One region of the Pseudarthrobacter sp. NPDC092419 genome, then DNA from elsewhere that is predicted to be linked to it. Evidence: predicted binding sites of a transcription regulator. Region 1 holds the regulator's gene; the other holds the start of a gene.
The links. Region 1 encodes LexA, which represses DNA repair genes until DNA is damaged. Its sites were predicted from a motif close to TCGAACANNTGTTCGA; they were not measured.

Region 1 (5,282 bases):
GACCGTCATATCGATCAGCGAGTGCTTGCACAGGGCAGTGAGCATGTGGTCGTAGAAGGGTACGGACGTGTCGATGTCCGAAACGCCGGTGCCGTCGAGGTTGATCTCCACGAGTACAGACGACTCACTGGTGGCACGCTCCATGCGGGCGGTCCGGGAGGCCGCGGCATTCGATCCGGTGGAACTCATGGTCAAAGTGTCCTTTGGGGAAGATAGGTGGTCAGGGCGCAGGGCGCCGCTCTTCCAAGTCTAGGCGGGTAGCGCTGCCTGCCGGGCGAGGATGCTTTCCAACGATTCCAGGAAAGCTGTGGTTTCCGTCTCAGTTCCGGCCGTTACGCGCAGGTGTCCGGGAATCCCGACGTCACGGATCAGCACACCCGCCGCCAGGAGTTCCTGCCAGACCTGGTGCGGATGGTCAAGTCCGCCAAAGAACACGTAGTTGGAGTCGGACGCGGCCGGCGTGAGGCCCATGCGGCGCAGTTCATCGACGATTCGGTCCCGCTGCCTCTTGATGTCCTCGACATCGGCCATCAGCGCTGCACGGTATTCCAGTGCGGCCAGCGCCGTCGCCTGGGTCACGGCTGACAGGTGGTACGGCAGCCGGACAAGGCGCAGCGCATCCGTCACTTCCGGGGCTGCTGCCATGTAACCTAGCCGCGCCCCGGCCAAGGCAAAGGCCTTGCTCATGGTGCGGGACACAATGAGTCGCTCACGGCCCGGCAGGAGAGTCAGCGCGCTGGGCGTACCGTCGTGGGCAAACTCGTGGTAGGCCTCGTCCACGATCACGATGGTTTGGCTCGCCTCACCGGCACGGTAGACCTCCTCCACCACGTCCAGTCCCAGGCCGGTACCGGTGGGGTTGTTTGGCGAGCAAAGGAAGACGATGCTCGGCTGCAGGTCCTTCACCTGCCGGGCAGCGGACTCTGCAGTGAGGCCGTAATCATCCGCGCGCTGTCCAGCGATATAGCGGGTATCCGTGCCGCTCGCGAGCAGCGGATACATGGAGTACGTGGGAGGGAATCCGAGCGCGGTGCGGCCGGGGCCGCCGAAGGCCTGGAGGATCTGCTGGAGGACCTCGTTGGAGCCGTTGGCCGCCCAGATGTTCGAAGCGTCCAGCCCGTGGCCGAGGTATTCGGCCAAGGCAGTGCGGAGCTCGGTGAATTCGCGGTCCGGGTACCGGTTCAGGCCCTTGGCGGCACGGGCAACGGCCGCGGTGATAGCCGCCTGCACGTCCGCCGGGACGCCATGCGTGTTCTCGTTAACGTTCAGGAGAATGGGGACGTCCAGCTGCGGTGCCCCGTAGGGGGCAAGACCGCGGAGGTTCTCGCGGAGTGGAAGCCGGTTCAGTCGTTCTAGCTGGTCATTCACCTGAACAGTTTAGTGCCCGCGCCGGGGACCGGAAAATGTGACAGTTCCCTGCCGCCCCTGCCCGGCTCTGGGACTCCATTACCCGGCCGGAACGAACAGTTGCTGGCCCGGAATCACAGGCCCGCCGGAAAGATTGTTCAGCTGCACTATTTCTGCCACGACGTCCCTGGCATCGCGCTCCGGCGCAAGGCTGCCGGCAATGCTCCACAGGGACTGGCCCGGCTGGACTGTCACGGTGACTGTCGGCGTGGCCACGAGGTCGGCTGCCGAGTCTGAGGCCTTGGCGGGCGAGTTGAAGAACCCCGCCAGGGAAAGCAGCAGCGCCGCCAGCAGGACCAGCGGGATGCCAATCAGCACTACCCGCCCCCGGCGGGTGAGCCGCAGCGGCGGCAGGGGCGCTGGCGCCTGGCCTTCAGAAGCGCGGCCATCAGAACCCGAGGTGTTCCCTGGGGAAACTGGTGAGTGGTGAGCGGAAATAGCTGACATGGACTTAGCCCTCCTGGACCGTACTGTGCTGCCCGGAATGTTCCGGCCGCCATCTCCCGCCGTTCTTCGAAGATGAACTTCGAACGACTGCAACAGTGACTAGAACACATATTCGAACTTTGCTGATTCAGTTTTAGCACTTATCAACGAATAATGTCGAGACTCGCTAGAACAAATGTTTGAAAAAGCCCTGTGGCTGGCCTAGTTTTGAAGACAAGAACAACCACGCGGACAGTTGATCAGCCAGGTCTGACAATTTGGACGGGACCATCACGGCCGGAGCCAGAGCAAGCGGACCGGTGGCAACCGAAGGGCATTGGCAAACATGGCAGCAGCACCGGCCGGGGGCAGGACACTCCCGCAGGCGAAGAAGCCCGCCAAGGGCCTGACCGCCCGGCAGAAGAAGATCCTCGAAACCATCCAGCGCTCAGTCAACGACAACGGCTATCCGCCGTCGATGCGCGAGATCGGGGACACGGTGGGGCTGGCCAGCCTCTCCAGCGTGACGCACCAGCTTTCACAGCTCGAAAAGCTGGGCTACCTCCGCCGGGATCCCAAGCGGCCCCGCGCCATGGAAGTGTTGATGCCGCTGACACTGGGCGGCGTGCCGGGCAAGGGAGCCCCGGCCACCGAAAGCCCGGTACCGGGTGCCATGGCCGCCACAGTCACCGAACTCCCCACAGCTCTCGACACCGCAATGGTCCCCTTGGTGGGCCGGATCGCCGCCGGCGGGCCAATCCTTGCGGACCAGGTGGTGGAAGACGTCATGCCTCTTCCCCGGCAATTGGTGGGCCAGGGTGAACTGTTCATGCTGAAAGTCGCCGGCGACTCCATGGTGGACGCGGCCATCTGCGACGGCGACTGGGTAGTGGTCCGCCGTCAGGCCGACGCAGCCAACGGGGATATCGTGGCGGCCCTCTTGGACGATGAAGCCACCGTCAAGACCTTCCGGCAGCGCGACGGCCACACCTGGCTGCTGCCACAGAATACCCAGTACGAGCCCATTCTGGGCGACCACGCCACCATCATGGGCAAAGTGGTGTCCGTGCTGCGGTCCCTCTAGGGCACGAGCTCCCACGGAGCTGCGCCGCCTAAAGCGGCGTTCCCGACGGCCGCCGGCCTCCCGGCTAGCCTTCCCGGGCCAGCCGTTCAAGCGCCGCGAAGGCCGTGTTGCGGTCGGTGGTGGGCCAAAACGGCGGCAGCGCTCCCCGCAGGAAGCCCGCATAGCGTTCGGTGGCCAGCCGGGAATCCAGGACTGCTACCACGCCTTTGTCGTTGGTGGACCGGATCAGCCGCCCAGCCCCCTGGGCGAGACGGATGGCCGCATGCGTCGCCGAGACCGCCATGAACCCGTTGCCGCCGGATTGAGCCACAGCCCGGGACCGTGCCGTCATGAGCGGGTCGTCCGGCCGCGGAAACGGAATCCTGTCGATGACCACAAGGCGGCAGGAACCGCCCGGCACATCCACTCCCTGCCACAGAGACATGGTGCCAAACAGGCAGGTATCGGATTCGTCCGCGAACTGCTTGACCAAGGCCGTCATGGTGGATTCGCCCTGGCAGAGGATGGTCATTCCCAGCTTGGGCCGGAGGGCGTCGGCCGCTTCCTCGGCCGCACGCCGGGAGGAGAAGAGACACAGGGCGCCGCCGCCGGAGGCCTGGATCAGGGCCTCAAGTTCGGCCAGCGCCTCCGGGGAGACACCGCGTCCGGGCTTCGGCAGGTGGCCTGCCACATAAAGGATCCCCTGTTTGGGATAGTCGAAGGGCGAGCCCACATCCACGCCCGTCCAACTGGGTGCCCCCTGGCCCACGAGCCCCAGTCCGCCAGCGGCCGGCTCGAACGCTGATCCAATGGCAAGGGTGGCCGAGGTGAGGACCACCGTATGGTCCGCGAACAGGCCCTCGCGGAGCTTGCCGGCCACGGACAGCGGCGCCACGTTGATCAGCACCGGTGCCGAGTCGTCCGGCTGGGAGTAGCCTTGCCCGGGGTCGAAGGTACTCGCCCGTGAAAACCAGACCACTTCGCGGTTTTCCCGTGCCATCAGGAGCCGCTCGCACAGTTCCAGGATGAGCATGAGGCGGGACCGCGCAAGCTGCCGCCCGCCGTCGGCCGCCTGGCTGCCATCCCCCTTGGAATCAGACAACGCGGCACGGCAAGCCTCGCGGAGTTGGTCAACGCAGTCGAGCTGTTCGTCGTTGAGGCCGTTGGGGAGCAGCCCTCCGGGCGCACCGGCCAGCGCGGCTTCAAGGTTGGCTGCGGCAGCATTGAGCGCATCCACGGTAATGGCGGTGTGCTTCCGCGCCCCGGAGGCAGCGGCATGGACCATGGCCACGGACAGTTGCCCGGAAACGGCGCCGGTCACCCGGTCCTGCAGTTCGTGGGCCTCGTCCACCACCACCACGTCGTACTCGGGAAGGACTGCCAGGCCCTCGAAGGCGCTGACGGCCAGCATAGCGTGGTTGGTCACCACGATGTCTGCAGAGGCCGCATCGTGCCGTGCAAGCTCGCTGAAGCACTCTTCGGCCAGTGGACATTTCTGCGCACCCAGGCACTCCATGGACGTGACGGAGACCTGGCGCCATGCGCGGTCGGTGACCCCGGGCAGCAGTTCGTCACGGTCCCCCGTCGCGGTCTTTGCAGCCCATTCGCGCAGCCGGACCACTTCCTTGCCCAGCTGCGAGGAGGGTCCGCCGACGGCTGCGGCAAAGTGCGGAACACTGGTGTCCTCACCAAGCGAGAACAGCTGGCCCTCCGTGGGCTCCTCGGACGGGAATCCCCCCTCAAGCTTGTGCCGGCAGACGTAATTGGACCGGCCTTTGACCAGCGACACCTTGACGGGCCGCTCCAGCGCCGGGGTGATGGCGTCCAGCAGCCGAGGCAGGTCCCGCCCCACGATCTGTGTCTGCAACGCCAGGGTGGCGGTGGACACCAGGGTGGGCTTGTTGCTTTCCAGCGCATGCGCAATCAGCGGGATAAGGTAAGCCAACGACTTGCCCGTGCCCGTCCCCGCCTGCACCAGGAGGTGGGTGCCTGTTTCGATCGCCTGCGCGACCTGCCGGGCCATCTCGTGCTGGCCAGGCCTGCTCTGTCCCCCCATCGCGCCGACGGCGCGGTCGAGCAGTTCGGTCACGAACTGTCCGCCGGCCGTCTTCGTGGCGCCGGACGCGGCGTCAGTCATTGAAGCGGCGTCAGTCATTGGTGACGAAGGGTTCCAGCTCGGCCGCGAGACCCTCCCTGACCATCACCACGGCGCGGGTGCCCGCCTCCACATGGTCCACGCTGATGATTTCAGCGTCCGATTCGTGCAGCTTGCTGATCAGGTCTCCCCGATCGTAGGGAATGAGCAACTCGAGCTTCACGCTGGGCCGGGGAATCGAATCGCTGATGGCCTTGAGCAGTTCGGCAATCCCTTCGCCGGTGCGGGCCG
Region 2 (5,282 bases), on a different contig from region 1:
CGTAGGGCTGGCCCGCAACAATCCGCTTAAGTTCGGTAGCGGACAGGCCGTAGATTCCATTCAGGCTGAGCCGGATGCCCAGTTTTCCGCTATCAGGACCGGACAGGATCCGTTCCACCCGGTACTCGGCGTGGCTGCGGTTGATGTCCAGGGGAAGGATGGGGATGCCCATCCGCCGCGCTTCAGCCACGAGCAGCCGCTTGGGGTACATTCCCGGATCGTGCTCCCACAGCCCGGCCAGGAAGGCCTCCGGATGATGCGCCTTGAGCCAGGCCGACTGGTAGGTGGGCACGGCAAAGGCGGCACCGTGTGCTTTGCAGAACCCGAAGCTGCCAAAGGATTTGAGGGTCCCCCAGACCTTGTCCACCACTTCCGGGGCGTAGCCGTTTTTCCGTGCTTCCCTGCGGAAGAATTCCTCCACCCCCAGCTCGAGGGCTTCCTTGCCCAGGGCCCGGCGGAATTCGTCTGCCCGCGCCAGGCCGCAGCCGGTCATGACATCGAAGGTCTTCAGGATCTGTTCGTGGAAAACGGTGACCCCGTGCGTTTCCGCCAGCACGGGCTTCAGGTCCGGGTGCGGGTAGACCTCGGGGGCGAACCCGTGCCGGTGTTCCAGGAAAGGCCGCACCATGTCCGATTTCATGGGCCCCGGCCGGAACAGTGAAATGTCGATGATGAGATCGTTGAACTCGCGCGGCGCCATTTTGCCGATCAGCTCCCGCTGCCCCGGGGACTCGATCTGGAAACAGCCCAGGGTGTGGGTACTTCGGATGAGTTCGAACGTGGCTTCGTCATCCAGGGGCACGGCGTTGAGGTCGATGTGGCCGTTGTCCGCAATGTAATCGGGCCCGGAGCCGTCAGGTCCGGGCCCATGGCGGCCCGCGGACACCACGTCCGCCTTGCCGGAATGGACGCGGATGACCTCCCGGACGGCAAAGGCCATGGCACTTTGCATCCGGACGCCCAGCACGTCTAGCTTGAGCATTCCCATGGGATCCATGTCGTGCTTGTCGAACTGGCTCATGGGCAGCCCGAGGCCGCTGGGCTGCACGGGGGTGCGGTCCAGCAAGGTGGCGTCCCCCAGGATCACCCCGCACGGGTGCATGGAGATGTGGCGGGGCAGCCGGTCCAGACGTTCGGTGAGGTCCACCAGCATGTCCAGCTGCTGGTTCCCGTCCGCGTCCCGCTGCTCCAGGCGGCCGGCGAACCCGCGCAGCTCCGGCTTCTCCTGGAGCGCCTCACGGAACTTTCCGGCCGAAAACCGCCACAGCTGCTTGGCGATCTCCCCCACTTCACCGTCATCCATTCCCAGGGCAAGCCCCGCGTCCCGGACCGCGCCGCGGGCACGGTAGCCGTTCTGCATGCTCATCAGCGTGACCCGCTCCGCGCCGAAGCGTTCGAAGATGCGGTGGTAGACGTTGTGGCGTTCGGCGCTTTCGACGTCGATATCAATATCCGGCAGGGTGGCCCGGTCCCGCGACAGGAACCGCTCGAAAATCAGGTCGTGCTGCAGGGGGTTCACGTGGCTGACCTCGATGAGGTAGTTGACCAGGCTGGACGCACCTGACCCACGTGCAGCGGCGCGGACCCCCATGTCCTGGATCATCCTGGACACTTCTGCCACGGTCAGGAAGTAGGCGGAAAAACCCAGGTTCCGGATGATGCCCAATTCATGTTCCAGACGGGCCAGCATGTCCCGTTCGGCTGACTCGGCGATACCGGGGAATCTCCTGCCGATTCCGGCGTGGCAGCGCTGGATCAGCTCCGCATGCGGGTCCTGGCTGATGCCAAGGACGGATGCCTCGGGAACCACCGGCTGTTTCCAGCCCATGTCCGATACCGGATCGATCCGGCAAAGGTCAGCGAGCGCCTCGGTCTGCGCCATGAGCTGTCTAAGGTCCGCGGCGCCGTAGCCGGCGGCGGAGATGATTTCCTTGCCCAGTTGGAGCATCTGGGCGGATGTTTTCAGCCAGCCCCGGCCGGTGGGCTGCAGCAGCGGTTCGCCGGCGAGCTCCGGGAGGGATTTCAGGGTGCGGGCCGAGTCCAGGACGTCCGCGGTGGGCGCCCCGTCGGCGGCGCAGTACCTGACGGAGTTGGTGAGAATGGCAGGGATGCGGTGCTCTTCTGCGAGCTTGAGCATGCGGACGGCGTGGGCCGTGCTGAGCGGCGTCCCGGGGGGGCTGAGCTGGGAGACGATTTCGGTTACCACGGTCCCGGCGGGCATGGCATCCAGCCATTGTTTGAAGAGGGTGCGGGGGCGCAGGTACCGCCGTCCGCCCATGGCACGGCCCACATCCGAGTCAGGACCGATCAGCACGGTGAGGACGGGTTTAAGGGTGTTTGGATCCAGGGTGCGCGAGGCGAGTTCCGCGCGGGTGACGGCGGCCGGGACCGCTCCCCCGGATTTGCCCGAGGTGCGGGCGTGGGCGTCCGACACCAGGCGGCACAGTGCGCGGTAGCCTGCACCATTGTTGTTTCCGCGCGCCAGTACCACCACCCTGCCGGAAACCTGGGTGCGGTGGTCCCCGTCATCGTCGAAAACTGCGAGGTCCACCCCGACGATGGGGTCGATGCCTGCGGCCATGCAGGCTTTGAGGTGCTTGACGGTTCCGTAGAGTCCGTCCCGGTCCGTGCAGGCGAGCGCAGTTGCCCCGTCTGCCGCGGCGGCCTGGGCGAGTTCGTCGGGCCAGGAGACCCCGTAGTGGGCGCTGAAGGCGGTGGAGACGTGGAGGTGGGTAAAGCTCATGCTGTCCGGGGCCGCCGCAGTGCGTCGTGGATGCGCAGGAGCCGCCAGCGGCCGCTGCCGGTGTGGCGGGAGAGGTCCAGGGTGAGCGGCTCCCCCGCGGTGCCCGGACCGGAGACTTCCGTATCGGCGGCGGGAAGGACCTGGACCCGCCAGATTTCATGGTCCACCAGGCCAGGGCCGCCGCCCAGGGGTGCGCGCCGTTCCTCCGCCCACCATTGGCGGCGCTCGTACCAGCGGACCGGTTCTGCGCAGATTGTGTATGACCGCCCGTCCCACCGGAGTTCCCGGGGCTCGCCGTCCGGAGAGCACGCCACATCCACGGATTCACTGAACAGACCCATGGCTGCCTCCCGGACGAACGGATTATTCGAACACATATTCGAATACTCCCAGTCTACGACGGGGGCAGGACAAAACCTAGACGGGGGTGGACTGACGGTGCGGCAGGGAGCAGGATGGAGCCATGAGCACCGATGACGCACTCCTCAAGCAGGCCAGCCTCACAACGCAGGACTCCACAGCCATCGCCACTTTTGACATAGACGGCAGCATCCCCGGTTCCGGCGCTTACGTAGTCGGCCTGATGGGGGCCACTCCGGACTACTCCGCACAGCGGCGGCTGTGTATCGAATTCATGAACGGGGAGGCTATCGCCTTCTACTCCTTCAACCGCGACCAGGGCATCGAAGAGGATTATGACCTTTCCGGCGTGACCCATTCCGCCAACAGCATTACCGGCCAGTTCCCGCTCGCTGCCATCAATGGGCTGGGCGAGGGCCATGTCATGACCGCCTTCAGCGAAGCGGACGGAAGGGACTTTCAGTCCGGCGTGCCGGTCTCCGAGTCCCTTTAGGGAGGAGCACCTGCTCCCTCTGGAGATTCCCGGTCTCTGGAGATTCCCGGTTCCTCTGAAAACAGGGGCTCTAGCCGTTGCCCTTGTGCACGCGCATTTCGAGTTCGATGAACCCGGAGATCATGGCCCGGTAGGTGGATTCGACGATGTCCGGGTCGATATCCTTCTTCTCCGCGGCTGAGCGGACGTGCTCGATGATCCGTTCCACGCGTCCGGGTGCGCGCACTTCGGCGTCGTCGCCCTTAAGCGTTCCGGCGATGCGGATGAGCCGTTCGCGGCGGGCGATGAGGGTGACGATCTGGTCATCCACCTCATCGACGGCGATCCGCACGGCAGCAAGCTGCTCCTTGTCCGCCGCGGCGTCCCTATCATTTCCTTGAATTGTCGCCATCGTCTGACAGTATCGAAGCATGCAACCCCGAGTCGACTTCATCTCGCTAGGTGTCCGCAATGTTGCCGCGTCCCGCGCGTTCTACGTGGAAGGGCTGGGCTGGCCCGTCCACCGTGAGCTGGACGGCGATGTGGTATTCATCCAGGTCAACCACGGGCTGGTCCTGTCCCTGTGGGACGCCGTGCAGATGCAGGCGGAGGCCGGCGTCAACGCTCCTGGACCGGTTCCCTGCATTACGCTCAGCCACAACCTGCCCGGCACCGACGAGGTGGACAGGGTCATGGCCGAGGCGGCCGCTGCCGGCGCAACCATCATTGCCGAGCCGGTCACCCAGCCCTGGGGCGGGTACAGCGGCTACTTCGCGGACCCGGACGGCTTCCGCTGGGAAGTTGCCTACAACCCTTCCTGGTCAGTGGACGACGACGGTTCGGTCACCGTCTGAGCGCCGCCCGCCGCGGGAAGAGGCTGCTTGAGCGGGAGCCGGAATGGGCAGCTAGAACAGCGCCTCCACCGGCCTGATGAGCTCAGGCCCGTTATTGCGCACGTTGCCCACGTCCCGGCCAACCGTTTCCACTTTCCAGTCCGCGACCACGTCCCGCACCCGCGCCCGGACGAGGTCCACCAGTTCCGCGGCGTCGTCGGCAGCCGGATCGAGCCAGGCATGCATGGTGTCTTTGTCCATGGGCAGCGGCACCCGGTCATGCAGCTCCGTCAGCCTGCCGAAAACGGTCGATTCCGTACCCGGTGGTGGGGTGTCCGCCGTCAGGATGGACGTGGAGAGCAGCCAGCGTGCCGGCTCCCCGTCCGGCGTGGAGGGGTCCTTCCACCATTCGTAGAGGCCGGCGAAGGCCAACCCGTGGTCCATTCCGGGGTGTACGTAGTAGGGCTGCTTCGTCTTGCCCGGCCCCTGCTTCCATTCGTAATAGCCGTCCGCCGGGACGGCGCAGCGCCGGGACCGGATGGCCTTACGGAAGGCGGGCTTCTCCAGCACCGATTCGCTCCGGGCATTGATCATCCGCGACCCGATCGACGGGTCCTTCGCCCAGGAGGGCACCAGCCCCCAGCGAGCCACGTGCAGCTGGCGCACCTGCCGTGGCGCTGCTCCGCCGTCCTCCACCAGCCTCTCCAGGACGATGGGGACATCGTCGGTCGGCGCCACGTTCCACGACGGCGGGATGTGCACCTCGTCCTCCAGGGTGGCGTCGAATTCGGCCAGCAGGTCACCCACGGCACGTGCCATCACGTAGCGTCCACACATGGTTCCAGCATGCCACCGGCCACCGGACGGAGGAAAC

Region 2: a site for LexA is predicted at 3,111-3,126, ahead of ACIQC0_RS08350 (DUF6504 family protein). Genes of this name have one in related genera too.

What each region holds. Positions count from the first base shown of each region.
Region 1 is NZ_JBIVQF010000001.1:39,137-44,418, forward strand. It holds gene hisB (imidazoleglycerol-phosphate dehydratase HisB) at 1-189, opposite strand, end outside; gene ACIQC0_RS00185 (histidinol-phosphate transaminase) at 250-1,368, opposite strand; gene ACIQC0_RS00190 (LysM peptidoglycan-binding domain-containing protein) at 1,447-1,854, opposite strand; gene lexA (transcriptional repressor LexA) at 2,180-2,917, shown strand; gene ACIQC0_RS00200 (ATP-dependent DNA helicase) at 2,982-5,033, opposite strand; gene hflX (GTPase HflX) at 5,044-5,282, opposite strand, start outside.
Region 2 is NZ_JBIVQF010000004.1:148,259-153,540, forward strand. It holds gene ACIQC0_RS08345 (DNA polymerase III subunit alpha) at 1-2,743, opposite strand, end outside; gene ACIQC0_RS08350 (DUF6504 family protein) at 2,740-3,084, opposite strand; gene ACIQC0_RS08355 (hypothetical protein) at 3,207-3,596, shown strand; gene ACIQC0_RS08360 (chorismate mutase) at 3,667-3,987, opposite strand; gene ACIQC0_RS08365 (VOC family protein) at 4,007-4,429, shown strand; gene ACIQC0_RS08370 (SOS response-associated peptidase) at 4,481-5,245, opposite strand.